DNA from 4 places in the Pseudoalteromonas sp. PAR1 genome. Region 3 is predicted to be linked to each of the others. Evidence: predicted binding sites of a transcription regulator. Region 3 holds the regulator's gene; each other region holds the start of a gene.
The links. The regulator sigma-54, encoded in region 3, starts transcription at its own class of promoters, with help from an activator protein. The targets are predictions, from matches to a motif close to GTTGGCACGNNNNTNGNNT.

Region 1: QL229_RS15230 (TorF family putative porin) is a predicted target of sigma-54. The motif match lies at 1,892-1,910, and genes of this name have one in related genera.
Region 2: QL229_RS00545 (EF-hand domain-containing protein) is a predicted target of sigma-54. The motif match lies at 2,063-2,081, and genes of this name have one in related genera.
Region 4: fliE (flagellar hook-basal body complex protein FliE) is a predicted target of sigma-54. The motif match lies at 2,225-2,243, and genes of this name have one in related genera.

Annotation. Positions count from the first base shown of each region.
Region 1 is NZ_CAMZMY010000019.1:13,521-17,716, forward strand. It holds gene QL229_RS15215 (hypothetical protein) at 1-194, shown strand, start outside; gene QL229_RS15220 (helix-turn-helix transcriptional regulator) at 203-403, shown strand; gene QL229_RS15225 (hypothetical protein) at 554-1,720, shown strand; gene QL229_RS15230 (TorF family putative porin) at 2,007-2,684, shown strand; gene QL229_RS15235 (aldo/keto reductase) at 2,750-3,646, opposite strand; gene QL229_RS15240 (YIP1 family protein) at 3,814-4,196, shown strand, end outside.
Region 2 is NZ_CAMZMY010000001.1:116,420-120,615, forward strand. It holds gene QL229_RS00530 (HAMP domain-containing sensor histidine kinase) at 1-1,146, opposite strand, end outside; gene QL229_RS00535 (EF-hand domain-containing protein) at 1,506-1,685, shown strand; gene QL229_RS00540 (hypothetical protein) at 1,695-1,922, shown strand; gene QL229_RS00545 (EF-hand domain-containing protein) at 2,174-2,407, shown strand; gene QL229_RS00550 (EF-hand domain-containing protein) at 2,412-2,645, shown strand; gene QL229_RS00555 (amidohydrolase) at 2,738-4,196, shown strand, end outside.
Region 3 is NZ_CAMZMY010000011.1:134,384-138,579, forward strand. It holds gene lptA (lipopolysaccharide transport periplasmic protein LptA) at 1-434, shown strand, start outside; gene lptB (LPS export ABC transporter ATP-binding protein) at 431-1,156, shown strand; gene QL229_RS11360 (RNA polymerase factor sigma-54) at 1,274-2,770, shown strand; gene hpf (ribosome hibernation promoting factor) at 2,797-3,084, shown strand; gene ptsN (PTS IIA-like nitrogen regulatory protein PtsN) at 3,088-3,540, shown strand; gene rapZ (RNase adapter RapZ) at 3,541-4,196, shown strand, end outside.
Region 4 is NZ_CAMZMY010000006.1:168,923-173,118, reverse strand. It holds gene fliG (flagellar motor switch protein FliG) at 1-125, opposite strand, end outside; gene fliF (flagellar basal-body MS-ring/collar protein FliF) at 118-1,833, opposite strand; gene fliE (flagellar hook-basal body complex protein FliE) at 1,854-2,186, opposite strand; gene QL229_RS07110 (sigma-54 dependent transcriptional regulator) at 2,356-3,759, opposite strand; gene QL229_RS07105 (ATP-binding protein) at 3,756-4,196, opposite strand, start outside.

The DNA.
Region 1 (4,196 bases), on a different contig from region 3:
ATGAATTTTTAAATACGATTGATACCATCGCTTATAAACATGTTGTGCTTGGATTACTTTTTAGCATGGGGGCGATTTTTTTATTGTCTGATGAACTTGCTTTAAATGTATCTCATAGCATGATGGCCACATTTTACCTTGCCTTGATGTGTTTAATATATGGTGTATCAATTATTTGGCAAAGTAGAGACTAGGTGTAAAAGTGCAAAATAATATCGCTAAATTCCGTAAAGATAAGGGGTTATCGCAGCAAGAACTTGCTGATGCCATTGCAGTATCACGTAAAACTATTAGCACAGTTGAAACAGGCCGCTTTATACCCTCAGTGATTATTGCGTTAAAAATTGCTGCTCACTTTGAAGTGGCCGTTGAGCAATTATTTACACTCGATGACAACGATTAATCTAAAAATCAGTGGCAATCTTACTTATAAATTATCAGTAAGATTGCATCATTTCATTACTTCGGTATGATGCACGACCCTGTTGTTTTTGCACCCTGTGTACTAAAATTAAACAACCCAATTTGGTCAAAACTGGAGTATCGATTAAGCATGAAGAAACTGCTTATTTCACCGTCAAAAATGGCGCTTGGCGAGCAAGAAAGTCAAATTTATCAAAACATCCTCAAGCAAGCCTCTGATATCAGCTTAAACCTAATGGCAGTTAAAGTAGAAAATCATCCTGAAGACTTTTTAGGTTGGTGCTATGAGCTATTAAGTGCAAGCCGCGATCGCATTAATTACGATCTATTAGAAGATAAGCAACTTCCTACGCTAAAAAAACTTCATGACTTATTAATTTCTGCAATCAGCTTTTTGCAGTTAAAAACCTTAAGGGTTGCGCCATGGCCGGTTATCGCAGGCTTCATCGAACAGCATCAAGAGCTAATAGCACTTGATGAGCAACTACGCTTAGCTAATTACATTGCTGCAATTAAATCGCAATCACTGAAAGAGATGATCCCAGAAGACCGTTTAGCTTTTTCTGGTAAACACAGTGCCTCGCTTGATCCAAGCAGCTATAACTTCGACGTTGAATGGTTTGCTTCTACCAAGAACGCAAAAGGTTTCCACCAAATGTTGAGTGATTTACCTGGCGCATTTGATGAAGCGCTTGCACACATTCCACTGGAGGGTGAAGTAACGCAAGAACATTATCAGCATTTTATGGTTGCTTACTTCATGGCATTTAATGGCAGCGATGAAAAACCAACGCTTGCTCCTGCTACTCGCTTACTTGCGATGCGCCGACCTGACGTGTTTACACCAATCGTAAATAGTAAGCTCGATGCTCTTTGTGCGGCATTAGGCATTACTAAGCTTAATAACCGCGATTTTGAGCGCTACTGGCAAGATGTTGTCGAAGCCATTCATAGTATGCCTTGGTTCAAAATGGCCAACGCAGCAAATGAGCTTGAACACTCTCTGGTTGAAATCAAAGCCCTATTACCGAGCTTCTTTTATTATGCAGATAAAAGTACCGCTGATAACTCAAACTATATTAAGTTGTTAAACAAACCTAAGAGTACCACGAGCTCAGCAGGTAAAAAGACCGTACGCCGTGGCAAAGAATCAGCTGAGATACTGGTAGACCGCGCACTAGCAAGCGATGATATCCCTGAACATATCAAAGCTAAGCGCGATTCAATCATCAGTGAAGTTGAAAAAGGCCGCAGCGTCGAAGAAACAATTAGTCTAATGCGTGCAATTTTTGGCTAAGTCACTCTCAAACAAGAAAAACCTGGTTGCTTCGCAATTGTGCAACCAGGTTATTTTTTGCACCACGCAAGTGCGCATGAATAATTCAAAGAAAACTAATTTTTAAAAAATAGTAAGCTTAATAGGCTGTTTTTAAAGTAGTTAAGCATAAAATATCCCTTCCAAAAGTAACTTGGCACAACCAGTGCTACATCGTATCCAGACAACACATAATTATGTCCGCAAACAATAATCAGGCTGCAACCTGAACTAGGGCAAAATCAACATAACAACAGGATACAGAAACATGCTAAAACTAAAAAAAACGTTCGCAGCAAGCGCAATTGCGCTATTAACGTTAAGCTCTACATATACTTATGCTGAAGTAACAGCTAATGCAGCAGCGACTTCTAACTACTTGTGGCGTGGCCAAGAACAAACAGGCGGCGATGCAGCTATCCAAGGCGGCATCGATTACGCTAATGAATCAGGCTTTTATGCAGGTACTTGGGTATCGAATGCAAGCTGGGCTGAAGACATGACTTACGAGTTAGATCTTTATGCTGGTTTTGGCGGTGACATTAATGAAACCGTTAGCTATGACGTTGGTTATATATATTATGCGTATCCAGATGCAGCATCATCTGCTGATGCTGATTTTTCAGAAATCTACGGTAGCATCAGCATGGGCAGCTTCACCTTTGGTGCAGCAATATTAGCAACATCAGCAGCAAGCGGTGACGGTACAGATTTTGGTGATTCACTTTATTTAAATGCTGACTACAGCTTCCCAGTAGGAAGTACTGGCGCAGAAATGGCTCTTCATGTTGGCCATTACTCTGGTGATTTCATCGGTGATGATGACATCATCGACTACGGTGTTTCAGTATCTAAAGATGGCTTTACATTTGGTCTTGCCGACAACGATATAGATGGTTCAGATGTAAAAGTGTACGTCGCTTACGCGGTTGACTTCACTTTATAAAGAATGTGTTACTTGCTGCAACACGAAGGGCCGTAAGGCCCTTTTCTCGTTTTGGACTTTACGTTTTAAGGCACACTATGACCGGTTGAGCCTTGCCAAATGCGATACCATTGTTCACGATTCATAGTAAGCTGCTTAGCTTCAACAGCTGATTTAACACGCTCAATATTACCCGTACCGAGTACCACAGACGGTGCACTCGGGTGCATTAACAGCCAAGCATAAACAACCTGATCAATGGCAGTAGCACCAATTTCAGCACCAACCTGCTCTAACACTGCACGTAAACGTACCGCTTTTTCATCATCACTTGAGAATAAACGACCCCCTGCTAATGGTGACCAAAGCATAGGTTTGATATCAAGCAATTGGCATTGGTCTAAGCTACCATCGTCAAGCGCTTTCATTTCGTAAGGTGAAAACTCAATTTGATTAGTCACAAGCTCAAAGTCTAAACGCGACTGCAACAAGCTAAGTTGCGATGGCGTAAAGTTAGACACACCAAAATCAATCACATCACCATTTGCTTTTAGGGTATTAAATGCTTCTGCCATTTCATCGGCATTCATCAAGTAATCAGGACGATGAATAAGTAATACATCTAAACGATCAGTATTGAAGTTTTTAAGTGACTGCTGTGCTGAGGCAATAATATGCGCGGCACTTGAGTCATAATGATTTGCTTTGCCTTGCAACCCTAGGCTTGCAAAGGCAGGCTTGATACCACACTTGGTGATTATTTTGATTTCATCACGAATGCTTGGTTTTAGTTTAAGTGCTTTGCCAAATTCAGCTTCACAACCGTATTCACCGTAAATGTCAGCATGATCGGTATGTGAAACCCCCATATCGATTGCATTTTCTAAAAAGCTTAAGCATTGCTGTGGCGTTATCTGCCAATCTAACAAACGCCAAAACCCCAATACCAACTCATCAATACAACGTACATTACAATTCGCCATAACGACCTACTTTTCCTAATAAACTCGACTCAAATTAACCGCTTAACCTTATCACAGATTTACTAATCACATCTGTTAACATACAGTTACAAAACAAATTGCTAATTTGTTACTAAACAGGATATTTTAGTACCTAAAAACAAATGTTATAAAACAAGGAATAAAAAATGAAATCATCAAATGTTATGACCGCTTTGGTTGATATTTTTATCAGTCCAAGTAAAGCCTTTAATGGTTTAAAAGAAGCAAAAGGCTGGTCTTTTGTTGCCTTTATTTTACTTGCCGGCATTCTCGCAGCCAGCATGTTTGCTTTTTACAATAAAGCTGACCCGCAATATTTAATCGATCAACAAGTCGCTGTAGCCAGTGTTGATGCCACTATTGCAGAACAAAAAATGATTCGCCAAAGCATGGAGCAAACCATAGATATGCAAGTTTGGTTTGCAATGTTTGGTGGCATTATTGGTTTAGCTGTTATCAATGCTCTGATGGCAGGTTACTACCTATTTGTATCGAAGCAAGACCCAGAAGCTAACTACGGCTATGGCGC
Region 2 (4,196 bases), on a different contig from region 3:
AGAAGTGAGTTGGATCAAGATCATTTCTAGTAACTCAATTGAAATATAAAGTGCTTTTTTAGGCAGCTCATCAACCCATAACAGTGATTGTTCACGTGCAACTAGACGATGTTCAAAGTGACGCTCAATCTTATCTTTTATGGCGGCAAAACTAAGCTCAGTCACTGTCTCTTTACTAGTACGAATCGCATTATAACTAAGTAAACTTTCTATCATTGCTCTAAGTCGCACCATGCTTTGGGTGATTAGCTCAAGGACTGCTTTTTGTTCATCATTAATAGGGCCAACAATTTCATCTGTTAATAGATCAGTTCCTTCAACCATTGAAGCAAGTGGGGTCTTTAACTCATGAGTTACATGACGTAAAAATGTATCTTTTTGCTGCTCAAGCATATGTAGCTGCGCTTGAACCCATTCAAGTTTGTTGCCAAGTTCAACTAACTCAGACGAGCCTCGGACATTTATTTTTTGCTGCCAATGGCCTTGACCTAGCTTATCAATCACGCTCGTTAGCTCTCGTAGACGACCACTGATCCGCCATAAAAACCCTCCGCCTACGAGTAGAGTCAAAGGAATAAGTGCTACTAACCAGTTAATAAAAGATGTTTGCAATGCTTTTAATTGCTGCTGGTTTTTAGTTATACGTAATTCGTTTTGCTCTCTAAGCCAATTGGTTTGCTCACTAATTAACTTACTTGCGGGGGCAAATAACTCACCATCTTGCTTTTGTTCAAATAAAAGATGCTGCTGTGCAAATTGCAGTACCTCAGCTAATTGACGCCACTGCAAAATATAATCAGCCGTAGGACTTAAAAAGATCAGTTCATCAATACGCTGAATTGATGAACTCCACTTATTTTCAATTAATGTATCTAAAGATTCACTCTTGAGTACCCAATTTTGCCGCGTTGCTCTTTCAAGGCTATTTAAGTCTTGCTTTAAATTGTTAAATACCTTAGTGATTTCATCATTATCACCCACAATTTCTTGCGTAACAGCCAGCTGTTTATTCAGTGCGTTTAAAAACAAAATCACCACTAAACACAATGGTAATAAGGAAAGTAAAATACTACATACAAACTGACCAATTAGGCTTGGTCGCCAGCTTAAACACTGTTTGCACTTAATTACTATGCTACTTTGCATACTTACCCTCATAAGAAACGCTGGCATTCATTATTCGTGAATGAACTTAGACACTCGCTGAATCCGAACTGAAAAAAGACAACTTACTGCCTAAATCAGGCGCAACGTTGCTATTTTGCAACAACACAACCAATTGAAAATTAAGATAAAAAAATAAAAACCAATAATTACGTTGCAAAAAAGACACATTACTCTGTAACTATTTCGTACCCAATAACAGCAAAATAACATAAATCATTGATAAAAAAGAAGAATAAAAGTTGGCACTGTTATTGTATTAGCACTTACAAATAAGTTTATTAGGACAGCAAATGAAAACGAGGACCTACACACTAGCCGTGCTGTTGAGTGTAATTTCAATGAGCAGTAATGCATTTGATTTAAAAGATACATTCAATGAATTAGATAAAGATAGCAATGGTTTTTTGAGTGATGCTGAAGCATCTGAAGACGCTTTATTACATGGAAACTTCACTCAAATTGATAGCAATCAAGATGGTCAAATTTCATTTGCAGAGTTTAAATCATTTATTAATTAGGAGTGTGTGATGAAACAACTTTTTGCAGCATTCTCGTTGATGTTTTTAGTTATCAGTGCCACCGTTTTAGCATCGCAAATGGATGTGCGTTTTGCGAAATTTGATACCAATGCCGATGGCGAAATTTCATTAACAGAAGCAACCAAACACGATAACTTACTTAAGCAATTTGCCGATCTGGATGAAAACGGCGATCAAGTTCTGTCTGAACAAGAGTTTGAGAAATTCAAACCTTAACGGCTTAAAGTGCTTGCCATAATCCCAGAGGGAATGTGTAAACGGATTTAAATTTTGGGACTTAAATTATGGCAAGCACTTTTACCAAAGCGTGTTGACCTTTGTGGATTAAAATTTGTTCACTCTGGGGACGATTCAATCGTGGCGCGAGATTTGTAACCTAGTGGGCTAAGTAAAAATCGAGCAACAAAGAGTTAATCGCCCCTAGGAAGAACCCGAAGGGCAGCGCGCCCTAATAAAGGAGAGTAATTATGAGAATTTTCTGGCTTGCTTCATGTACCTTAATTACTATAAGCTTCAACAGCTTAGCATTGGATGTAAAACAGCGCTTTGATCACCTAGATAAAGATAAAAACGGCTTTTTATCTTTGGAAGAACTTTCATCTCAACCGCATTTAAAAAAGCATATGGCGCAGTGGGATGAAAATAAAGATCAACAAATATCGCTTCTTGAATTTAAACACTACTTAACAAATAAGAGTTAAAGCAATGTCAAAATTAACCTTTGCCAGCCTCGCAATGTGTTGCGTATTTAGTACAATCAGTGTCGCTGCAGATAGTATTGGTGAAAAATTTAAACAACTAGACCGTAATGAAGATGGCTTCTTGAGCCGCTCAGAATCTGCTCGAGATCCAGCTTTATGGTCTCGGTTTAGTAATTACGATAATAATAAAGATAACAAGCTATCTCTCTCAGAATACAAGGCTTATGCCAGTAAATAGCCGTTATTTTTAGTCGAAATTTTCTTCTGTGAGTTGCAGTTTACTGCAACTCTGATACTGTTTTCATACATTAAAAAAATAATTAAAAGATTATGAAACTTATCATCAGCCTACTGGCAACAGCTTCACTGAGTTGTTTTGCCAACACCACAGTTATCTACAATGTAAATGGTTATACACCAACCTACCAAGGTGAAACCCAACACTTTTCAGCACTGGTTTTTAAAGACGGTAAAGTCGTAAAAACTGGCGATGACTCAATTAAAAAAAGCTTCCCTGACGCTACCACTATTGATGGCAAACAAGCCACTCTTTTACCTGGTTTAGTCGATGCTCATGGTCATGTGATTGGTTTAGGTAATAATCTGTCTCAACTTGATGTCAGAAATACCCGTTCAGCAGATGAGGTTGGCAAAATGCTGGCTGAATTTGCTAAAGATAAACAAGGCTGGATCATTGGCCGCGGCTGGAACCAAGAACAATGGCCCGGCGGACAGTTTCCAACCGCTGCTGATTTAGACAAATATGTAAAAGATAAACCCGTGGTACTTTCTCGGGTTGACGGCCATGCGGTCTGGGTTAACTCAAAAGCAATAGAATTAGCTGGGATATCTGCAGCCACCGATTCACCTGCTGGGGGAGAAATCATCAAACTGACTTCAGGTGAGCCATCAGGCGTATTTATTGATAAAGCCGAAACGCTTATTACAAAGCATGTACCAAAAGTAAGCCATGCCAGCATTAATACAGCATTAGACAATGCTGGTGAGCATTTACTAAGTTTGGGGATCACCTCAACCCATGATGCTGGTATCGATTATGATACATGGCAAGTATATAAGCAGCGTTCTGAGCAAAATACCCTGCCAGTTAGAATCGTCGCCATGCTTAGTGCCGCCGATCCTAAGCTAGAAGCCATGCTTAAAGCTGGTCGTTATAAAGATATGAACGACATGCTGTCTATTCGCAGTGTCAAAGTATACGCTGACGGTGCCTTGGGTAGTCGGGGTGCCGCTCTAATCGAAGAGTATGCAGATCGTAAAAATCATCATGGCTTAATGCTTGAAACCCAAGAGAAACTTGAACAATTATTTAACCTGAGTTTTGCTCATGGCTTTAGTGCGAACACCCACGCCATTGGTGATAAAGCCAACCATGTAGTGTTAGATGCTTACGAAAATGTGTTTAAAAAATCAGGAGGCATTTTACTGCGTAACCGCATTGAACATGCACAAATTGTTGCCCCTGATGACATTCCTCGCTTTAAGACACTAAAAATTATTCCATCAATGCAACCCGTTCATGCAACCTCTGATATGCATATGGCTGAGCAGCGTTTAACTGAGAAACAACTTGAAGGGGCTTACGCTTGGAAAACCTTTTTAGCGCAAGGTTCAGTAATTGCAGCGGGTTCTGATTTTCCTGTAGAGCTTGCCGACCCATTTGATGGTTTATATTCAGCCATTACACGAATGGATCACAATCAACAGCCTGAAGGCGGCTGGCGTCCTCAAGAATTATTATCTCGCGATGAAGCGCTGCGTGCTTTTA
Region 3 (4,196 bases):
TTAGCATAAGCTCAGATCGCCAAACTGGTAAGCTAAAAGATGGCGTTGGTATATTTGAAGGCAATGTCGAAATTATACATGGTAACCGCCGGATCACAGCCGAACGCCTTGAAGCCCATGGTGGTGATACAGAAGGTACTGTTGAGTTAATTATCGCCACAGGTAAGCCTGCTTATTTTGAAGAAAAGCAAGCAGATGGCACGGTAATGAGCGCCAGTGCAGAAGAAGTTCGCTACGACGTAGCCAAGCGCTTCTTAACTTTAAATGGCGAAGCCGAAGTGACTCAAGCAGGCCAAAAAGTAACAGCGAAAAGCATTACCTATGATATGGCACAACAACTAATTAGCGCAGAAAAAGATGAAAACTCAACAGACCGTGTACACACAATCTTAGTGCCTGTAGACAACAAACAAGACGATAAAGGCCAACCATGAGCACATTAAAAGCAGAGCTTTTAGCAAAAAGCTATAAAGGCCGCCAAGTTGTCAAAAATGTGGGTCTTGAAGTTGAAGCGGGCAGTATCGTTGGTTTGCTTGGCCCAAATGGCGCAGGCAAAACCACCACTTTCTATATGATTGTTGGCTTAGTACCTAGCGATAAAGGCAAGATCAGCATTGATGATAACGATATTACACTTTTGCCAATGCATAGCCGAGCACGTTTAGGGATTGGTTACCTACCACAAGAGTCATCTATTTTTAGAAAGTTAACGGTTTATCAAAACCTAATGGCTATTTTAGAAACGCGTAAAGATTTAAATAAACAAGGCCGAGAAGAAACACTCAACAACTTACTTGATGAATTTAGTATTCAGCATATTCGTGATAGTCAAGGCATGGCCTTATCTGGGGGCGAGCGTCGTCGCGTAGAAATTGCTCGGGCATTAGCAGCAAACCCTAAATTTATCTTGTTAGATGAGCCTTTTGCTGGTGTTGATCCTATTTCAGTGTTAGATATAAAGAAAATTATTGAACACTTAAAAAATCGTGGTATTGGTGTATTAATCACTGACCATAATGTTAGAGAAACCCTTGATGTTTGTGAAAAAGCCTACATTGTTTCTCATGGGGAGCTAATTGCATCAGGAACACCTGAGCATGTTTTAGCTGACCAAACCGTACGCGATGTGTATCTAGGTGAGCAATTCAGGCTATAACCAATAAGCCACCATCTAGCGCATCTGCTAAACTAAATAACAATGACAATAAATCGATATAAATTTACCTGTGACTGCACAGGTGTCGATAACACATAAAAGGATTGTTAGGGATACATGAGGCAATCATTACAGCTGCGCATGGGCCAGCAACTTACAATGACTCCACAACTGCAACAAGCAATTCGCTTGCTGCAGCTTAGTACATTGGATCTCCAGCAAGAAATTCAAGAAGCACTTGATAGTAACCCTCTGCTTGAAGTGGAAGAAGCAGATTACAACGATGAAAACATTGGTAAGAACGAGCAAAAAGCTGAATCTGATGATACTCAGCTAAGTGCATCGGCCGAAGAAGCGCCGAGTGAGTACGAACAAGAAAGCAGCGATGCCCTTAACAAAGACACCGTAAGTGACGATTTAGCCATGGATGTGACATGGGATGAGTACATGAGTGCTGCCCCATCAACATCATCAGGTCCAATGCCAGAAGATGAGTCAATTTATCAAGGTGCATCGACTGAAACCCTCCATGAATACCTTATGTGGCAATTACAACTCACACCATTTAGCCCAACTGACGAAGCGATCGCTGTCGCCATCGTAGAGGCAATTGATGACTCAGGTATTTTAACTGTTAGCTGCGAAGACATAGTCGAAAGTTTTAATCAAAATAATGATGAAGAAGAAATCGAACTAGATGAAGTCGAAGCGGTCTTAAAGAGAATACAGTTGTTTGATCCAGTAGGGATTGGTGCCCGTAGCTTACAAGAGTGCTTATGTATCCAGCTTCGCCAATTCGATGCGAGTACGCCGTATTTAGCTGAAACTAAAATGGTTTTATCTGAGCATATTGAATTATTAGCAAGTCGCGACTATCGCACTTTGATGAAAAAGACTAAGCTTAAAGAAAGCGAACTAAAAGAAGTAATGACGCTGATCCACAGCTTAAACCCTAAGCCAGCAGACAGCATAGTTCGCGAAGAGTCTGAGTACGTTATACCCGATGTATCGGTTAAAAAAGTTAAAGGTCGTTGGGTCGTTGAACTAAACCCAGATTGTATGCCAAAAATTAGAGTGAATAGCCAATATGCAGCTATGTCACGCTCAGTAAAATCGAGCAGCGATAGCCAGTTTATTCGCTCTCATTTACAAGAAGCTAAATGGTTTATTAAAAGCTTAGAGAGCCGTAACGATACACTTTTAAAAGTGACCAATTGTATCGTACAGCAACAACAAGCATTTTTTGAACATGGCCCAGAAGCCATGAAACCAATGGTGCTGAACGATGTCGCAGAAATGGTCGAAATGCATGAATCGACAATTTCACGTGTTACAACACAAAAATACATGCACACCCCTCGCGGGATTTTTGAGTTGAAATATTTCTTCTCAAGCCATGTCAGCACAGAAAACGGTGGTGAGTGTTCATCAACAGCAATTCGCGCTTTGATCAAAAAGCTTATCGCTGCAGAAAACTCAGCTAAACCATTGAGTGATAGTAAAATTGCAGATATATTGGCTGAGCAAGGAATTAAAGTAGCTAGACGCACAATTGCAAAATATCGAGAGTCTCTAGCGATACCTCCGTCTAATCAGCGTAAGAGTTTGATTTAGACGTTTTACATAGAAGGAAAATGCTTATGCAACTAAATTTAACTGGTCGTCATGTAGAAATCACTGATTCATTAAGAGACTATGTAAACAGCAAGTTTGCAAAACTAGAAAGGCATTTTGACCACATTAATAATGTACATGTCATTCTAGATGTAGAAAAATTAAGCCAAAAAGCAGAAGCAACTTTACATGTAAATGGAGGCGAGCTCTTTGCCTCAACTGCACACCAAGATATGTATGCAGCCATTGACTCGCTAATCGACAAACTAGATCGTCAAGTCATTAAACACAAAGAGAAATTAGCTCGACACTAAATTATGAAACTTAGTTCACTTACTAACCAGGACTGCAGCAAAGCTGCGGTCCTTTTTAATAGCAAAAAAAGAATCCTTGAATATATCAGCGAGCTGGCTCACCAGCAGCTTCCTCATTTATCTCAACAAGACGTCCTTGATGCCTTACTCAATAGAGAAAAATTAGGCAGTACAGGTATTGGTCGTGGCATTGCTATTCCACATGGCCGCATGAGTGGTGCAGAGCAACCACAGGCATTTGTCATAGTGAGTGAATCCCCAATCAATTTTGACGCAATTGATAACCGACCTGTGGATATTTTCGTTGCACTCATCGTACCAGATGGAGACAGCCAACTTCACCTAAAGACATTATCGACAATTGCTGATAGACTAAAAGATAAAGAGTTTTGTAAACAGTTACGTAGCGCTAAAACAGACCACGAACTGTTTCAGGTCATATCAGCAGAGGCATAAATGGAATTAATTATCATCAGCGGTCGCTCAGGCTCAGGTAAATCGGTCGCTTTACGTGTACTTGAAGACTTGGGTTACTACTGTGTTGATAATATCCCAGTCAACTTATTACCTTCGCTTGTTCGTAGCGTTTCAGACAACTATGACAAAATAGCAGTCAGCATAGATGTGCGTAACTTACCGAAAGAGCAGCAAGAGTTTAATGATATTCTTGAATACCTGCCAGGTTTCGCAAACCCAACACTGTTCTATTTAGACAGTGATGACCAAACTCTGATCAAACGCTTTTCTGAAACGCGACGCTTACATCCTCTATCGATTGACTCGCTGCCACTCGATTTAGCAATTAAGCAAGAAAGAGTATTACTGGATGTACTGATCACGCGCGCTGATTTTATGATTGATACCACCGACCTGAGTGTTCATCAGTTAGCTGAATCAATTCGTGAAAAGATCTTAGGTAAAAAAGATAAAAAGCTGATTATCACCTTTATGTCGTTTGGCTTTAAACATGGTATTCCAAAAGAAGCCGATTACGTATTTGATGCACGTTTTTTACCAAATCCACACTGGGAGCCAGACCTAAAGCCACTCACAGGCTTAGATCAACCAGTAAAAGATTACCTTGCAAGTCATAGCATAGTGCAAAAATTTAC
Region 4 (4,196 bases), on a different contig from region 3:
TGTTTTAGAATTTGCGCAGCATCTTCTTCCGATAAACTCAGCAATAAAATAGCTGCTTTATCGACACCGTCTAATTTATCAACATCAAACGCCGGTGGTAGTTGTTTTTGTTCTTGATCAGTCATCTTCAGTTAACCACGCTTTCACCACTTGAGAAGACAGTTCTGGTTCATTAGCAACCAATGCACGAACTGCTTTGAGTAAATCTTCATCGCCATGTAAATCTGGCAACTGTAGTGTACCATCACTTGAGAATCCTACAGCAGCAGAGTCAAAGTCTTTATTTAGCATATCTAGCGTGCTATCACCAATATCTACACCCGCACTTAACGCATCTTCATCATACTCTTCAAGTGTATCGTCTGGGTAGATTAAGCGTTTCAGCATTGGTTTAACAACAGCCAAGATAAGTACGATAATAACCAAGGCACCTAACGCTAAGCGAAGCATTTTCATGAACCAGTCTTGTTCCCACAGCGGCACTTCAATCGCCATTTCTGTGTTTTCACGAACAAACGGAACTGTGACCACTTCAAGTGCATCACCACGTTGCATATCAAAGCCTACACCACCTTGTAGTAAACGACGAATATTTGACAATGCTTCGACAGAACGAGGCACCATAGTCGTTTCACCGTTTTCACCAACTTCTGGTACGTAATCAACAGCGACTGATACGCTAATACGACGAATAACACCTGTTTGCTGACGCTTATGAGAAATCGTGGTATCTAACTCGTAGTTGCGTGTTGCTTCTTTGTGAGAACGGCTAGGGTTAGTCGCTGAGCCTGCACTGCCTTGACCTGCAATTTCAGGAATATTCGAGTTTGCAGGTGGCTGATTTGTAAGCGCACCAGGAATACCTACAGCAAGACCGCCGATGTTATTTTCTTCGAAAGTCGTTTCGCTTCGCACTGCTGGTAAATCAGGGTTATAGCGTTTTTGAGTTTCTTCTACTGCACTAAAGTCCATATTTAAATCAACTTGCGCAGTGTAGTTACCTAAACCAACCACTGGAATGAGAATGCTGTCGATTTTATTTAAGTACTCTTCTTCACGTTTGCGCTCTATTTCATACTCTTTACGAGAGCGTGCAGCGAGTGAATTTTGTGAGCCTGAGTTTAGTAAGCGACCATTTTGATCGGTAACAGTAACACGCTCTGGCGATAAACCTTGTACCGCTGAGGCAACAATATCAACAACTGAGTCAACTTCTTCACCATCAAGCGTACGGCCGCGTTTAAGTGTTAAAACCACTGTAGCTGAAGGTTGTTTTTCGCGACGAGCAAATACGTTTTCTTTTGGAATAGCTAAAAGTACTTTGGCGCGAGTAACATTTTTTAGCTCTTCGATAGTGCGAGCAAGTTGTTGCTCACGACCATGTTTTAAACGTTCACGTTCTAGGCGTTGGCTTACACCAAATCCCATATCTTGCATGATGATGTCAGTACCTGAGCTTGGCGCTTGCTCAAGGCCTTCACGAGCCATCAATAACTTAATGTTTTGGTACTCACCTTCTTCAACAGAGATGACATTACCATCGAGTTCGTAATCAATCTTTTGCGCGTCTAAAAAGTCTAGCGTTTGAATAAGCTCTTCCGTTGGCATTTTACCAAGCGGACGCATATCTGGCTGACGTGCCCAAATGATAATAAAAATTGCGATAGCCAAACAAATTGCCAAAGCAATCACTAAAGTAACCTGGCGTAAAACATCTACACCGTTTAAGGCACTTAAGTAGCCTGACTTTTGCTCTTGTTGATCATCAGTATCGGTAGAATCGATACCGCCGCCTGCTAGGGCTAGATCAGTTGATTGATTAGATTGCGCCACGATAATTCTCCACTACCTAGTTACACAGGCATGTTCATGATTTCTTTATATGCTTCAACAAGTTTATTACGAACCTGTACCGTTGCTTCGAATGCAACTGATGATTTTTGTGAAGCAATCATCACATCTGCAAGCGATACACTGCGATCACCCATTTCAAGAGCCGTCACTTTTTGCTTGGCTTCTTGTTGCAAGCCATTCACTGTATCTAATGCATTGGTAAGTAGATCACCAAATTGTGCCGTTGATGTAGGCTGTGTCTGAGTTGGTAAATTTGTAATTGAGTTACTACGGCTAGCTTCAAGGGCCATAGATTGCATTTCTTGAAATAATGCGCTGTTTTGAACTTTCATAATACTCTCTGACAATACAGTTTACTTATAAACTGATAAAGCATAAACCGTGCCACAAAATAAAACCAATATTTTCAATGGCTTACACCATTTATTTTGCTTGTCAGAGTTTTGACAGCAAACAAGCCCACATGCTGTGAGCTTGTTTGACACTGTTTTGGAAGGAGAATTAGGCTGGCAGTGCAATCCCAAGATCGCGCATCTGCGCTAGCTTATATCGCAAGGTGCGGGGGCTAATGCCTAAGGTCTCAGCCACCTCTTTTCGCTTACCATTACAGCGTGCGAGGGTTTCTAAAATAATACGATGCTCTTTGTCTTTAAGCTCGTCTTTGTAATTACCTTGCTCACTCACCTGTGGCACTGTATCTAAATTAACTTCAACGGGTTGCTCTTGATACACCGGTGCATTGTACGGTGGCGTAGCAACTGACTTTATCTCCACCGTTAGTAACTCTTCAATGAAGACATCATCTTCATGAATGCTGTTACCATCACATAATATCAGCGCACGTTGAATAACATTATCAAGCTCTCGCACATTACCCGGCCAAGCATGTGTTAGCAGCTTTTGCTTAGCTGACTCGGTCAACATAGCAATGGGTTCTTTACTTTTCAGGCAATGGCGCTCAATTAAATGCTCTGCCAATACAACAATGTCGCCCGGGCGTTCTGCTAATGGTTTCCACATCAGCGGGAACACATTTAAGCGATAATATAAATCTTCTCTAAATAGATTTTCACTAACCGCTTCTTTTAAATCACGGTTACTCGTAGCTAAGACACGAACATCAAGCTCAATCGTTTTACGGCCGCCTAAGCGCTCTACTTCACGCTCTTGTAGTACACGCAGTAATTTTGCTTGCAGACCTAAATCCATCTCGGTGATCTCATCAAGTAAGATGGTACCGCCTTGTGCTTGTTCAAATTTACCAGGGCAGGCCTGAATGGCACCGGTAAACGCGCCTTTTTCGTAACCAAATAAGGTTGCTTCAAGCATATTTTCAGGAATAGCGGCACAGTTAATGGCAACAAAGGGAGCATCTGCACGATTCGATTTATCATGAATATAGCGGGCTAACACTTCTTTACCTGAGCCACTTGGGCCAAGTACCATAACACTGGCATCTGAACGCGCTACTTTGCTCGCAAGTTCGAGTAACTTAATACTCGATGGATCAGCAACAATTGGCCCGTCTGTTTCTTTTTCCTTTTCGGGTAAATATCGACTGACCATATTAAGCAATACTTCTGGGGCAAATGGTTTTGCCATGTAATCAATCGCACCTAAACGCATCGCTTCAACTGCATCATCAATGGTGGCATAAGCTGTCATCATAAGTACAGGTAGTTCAGGGTAGTTGAGCTTAATACTGCGAAGTAAATCAAGGCCACTCATCGCGCCCATTTGTACATCGCTGACCACTAATGAATACGTGCCTTGTTTTAACAGCACCATTGCTTGCTCAGCACTATCTGCTGCGATGCAATCAATTCCTGACATTTCGAGTGTATCAATCAAAGCTTCTCGTAAGCCTGCGTCGTCTTCAACGACTAAAATTGCGTTCGTATTCATTTTGCCTCCGCTGACGTAAATTCTGCACTTATTGGCAGGATCAAGCTAAAACATGCCCCCCCATGGGCATTATTAGTCACTTCAACCCGTCCTTGGTGCGCATTAGCGACTGAACTCACAACAGCAAGTCCAAGCCCTGTGCCTTGGCTTTTTGTAGTAAAGAAAGGTTCAAATAATTTCTCGGCCTGACTCATATCTACGCCTGGACCGTTGTCACTTACACTGATGCGAACACTATTATCATTTGCGGTGTCGCGCTCAGCACTAAGCGATACTTCTGCATGTTTGCCAATTATTTGAATACTGTTATGAATTAAGTTTTGAATCGCACTGGCAAGTGCGGTTTTATTACCCACAATCTCAATGTCTGGTTCTGGCAAGTTAACGGCTAAGGTACTTTGGTTTTGTGCAACCATTGCATCCGCCCCCGCTTTTAC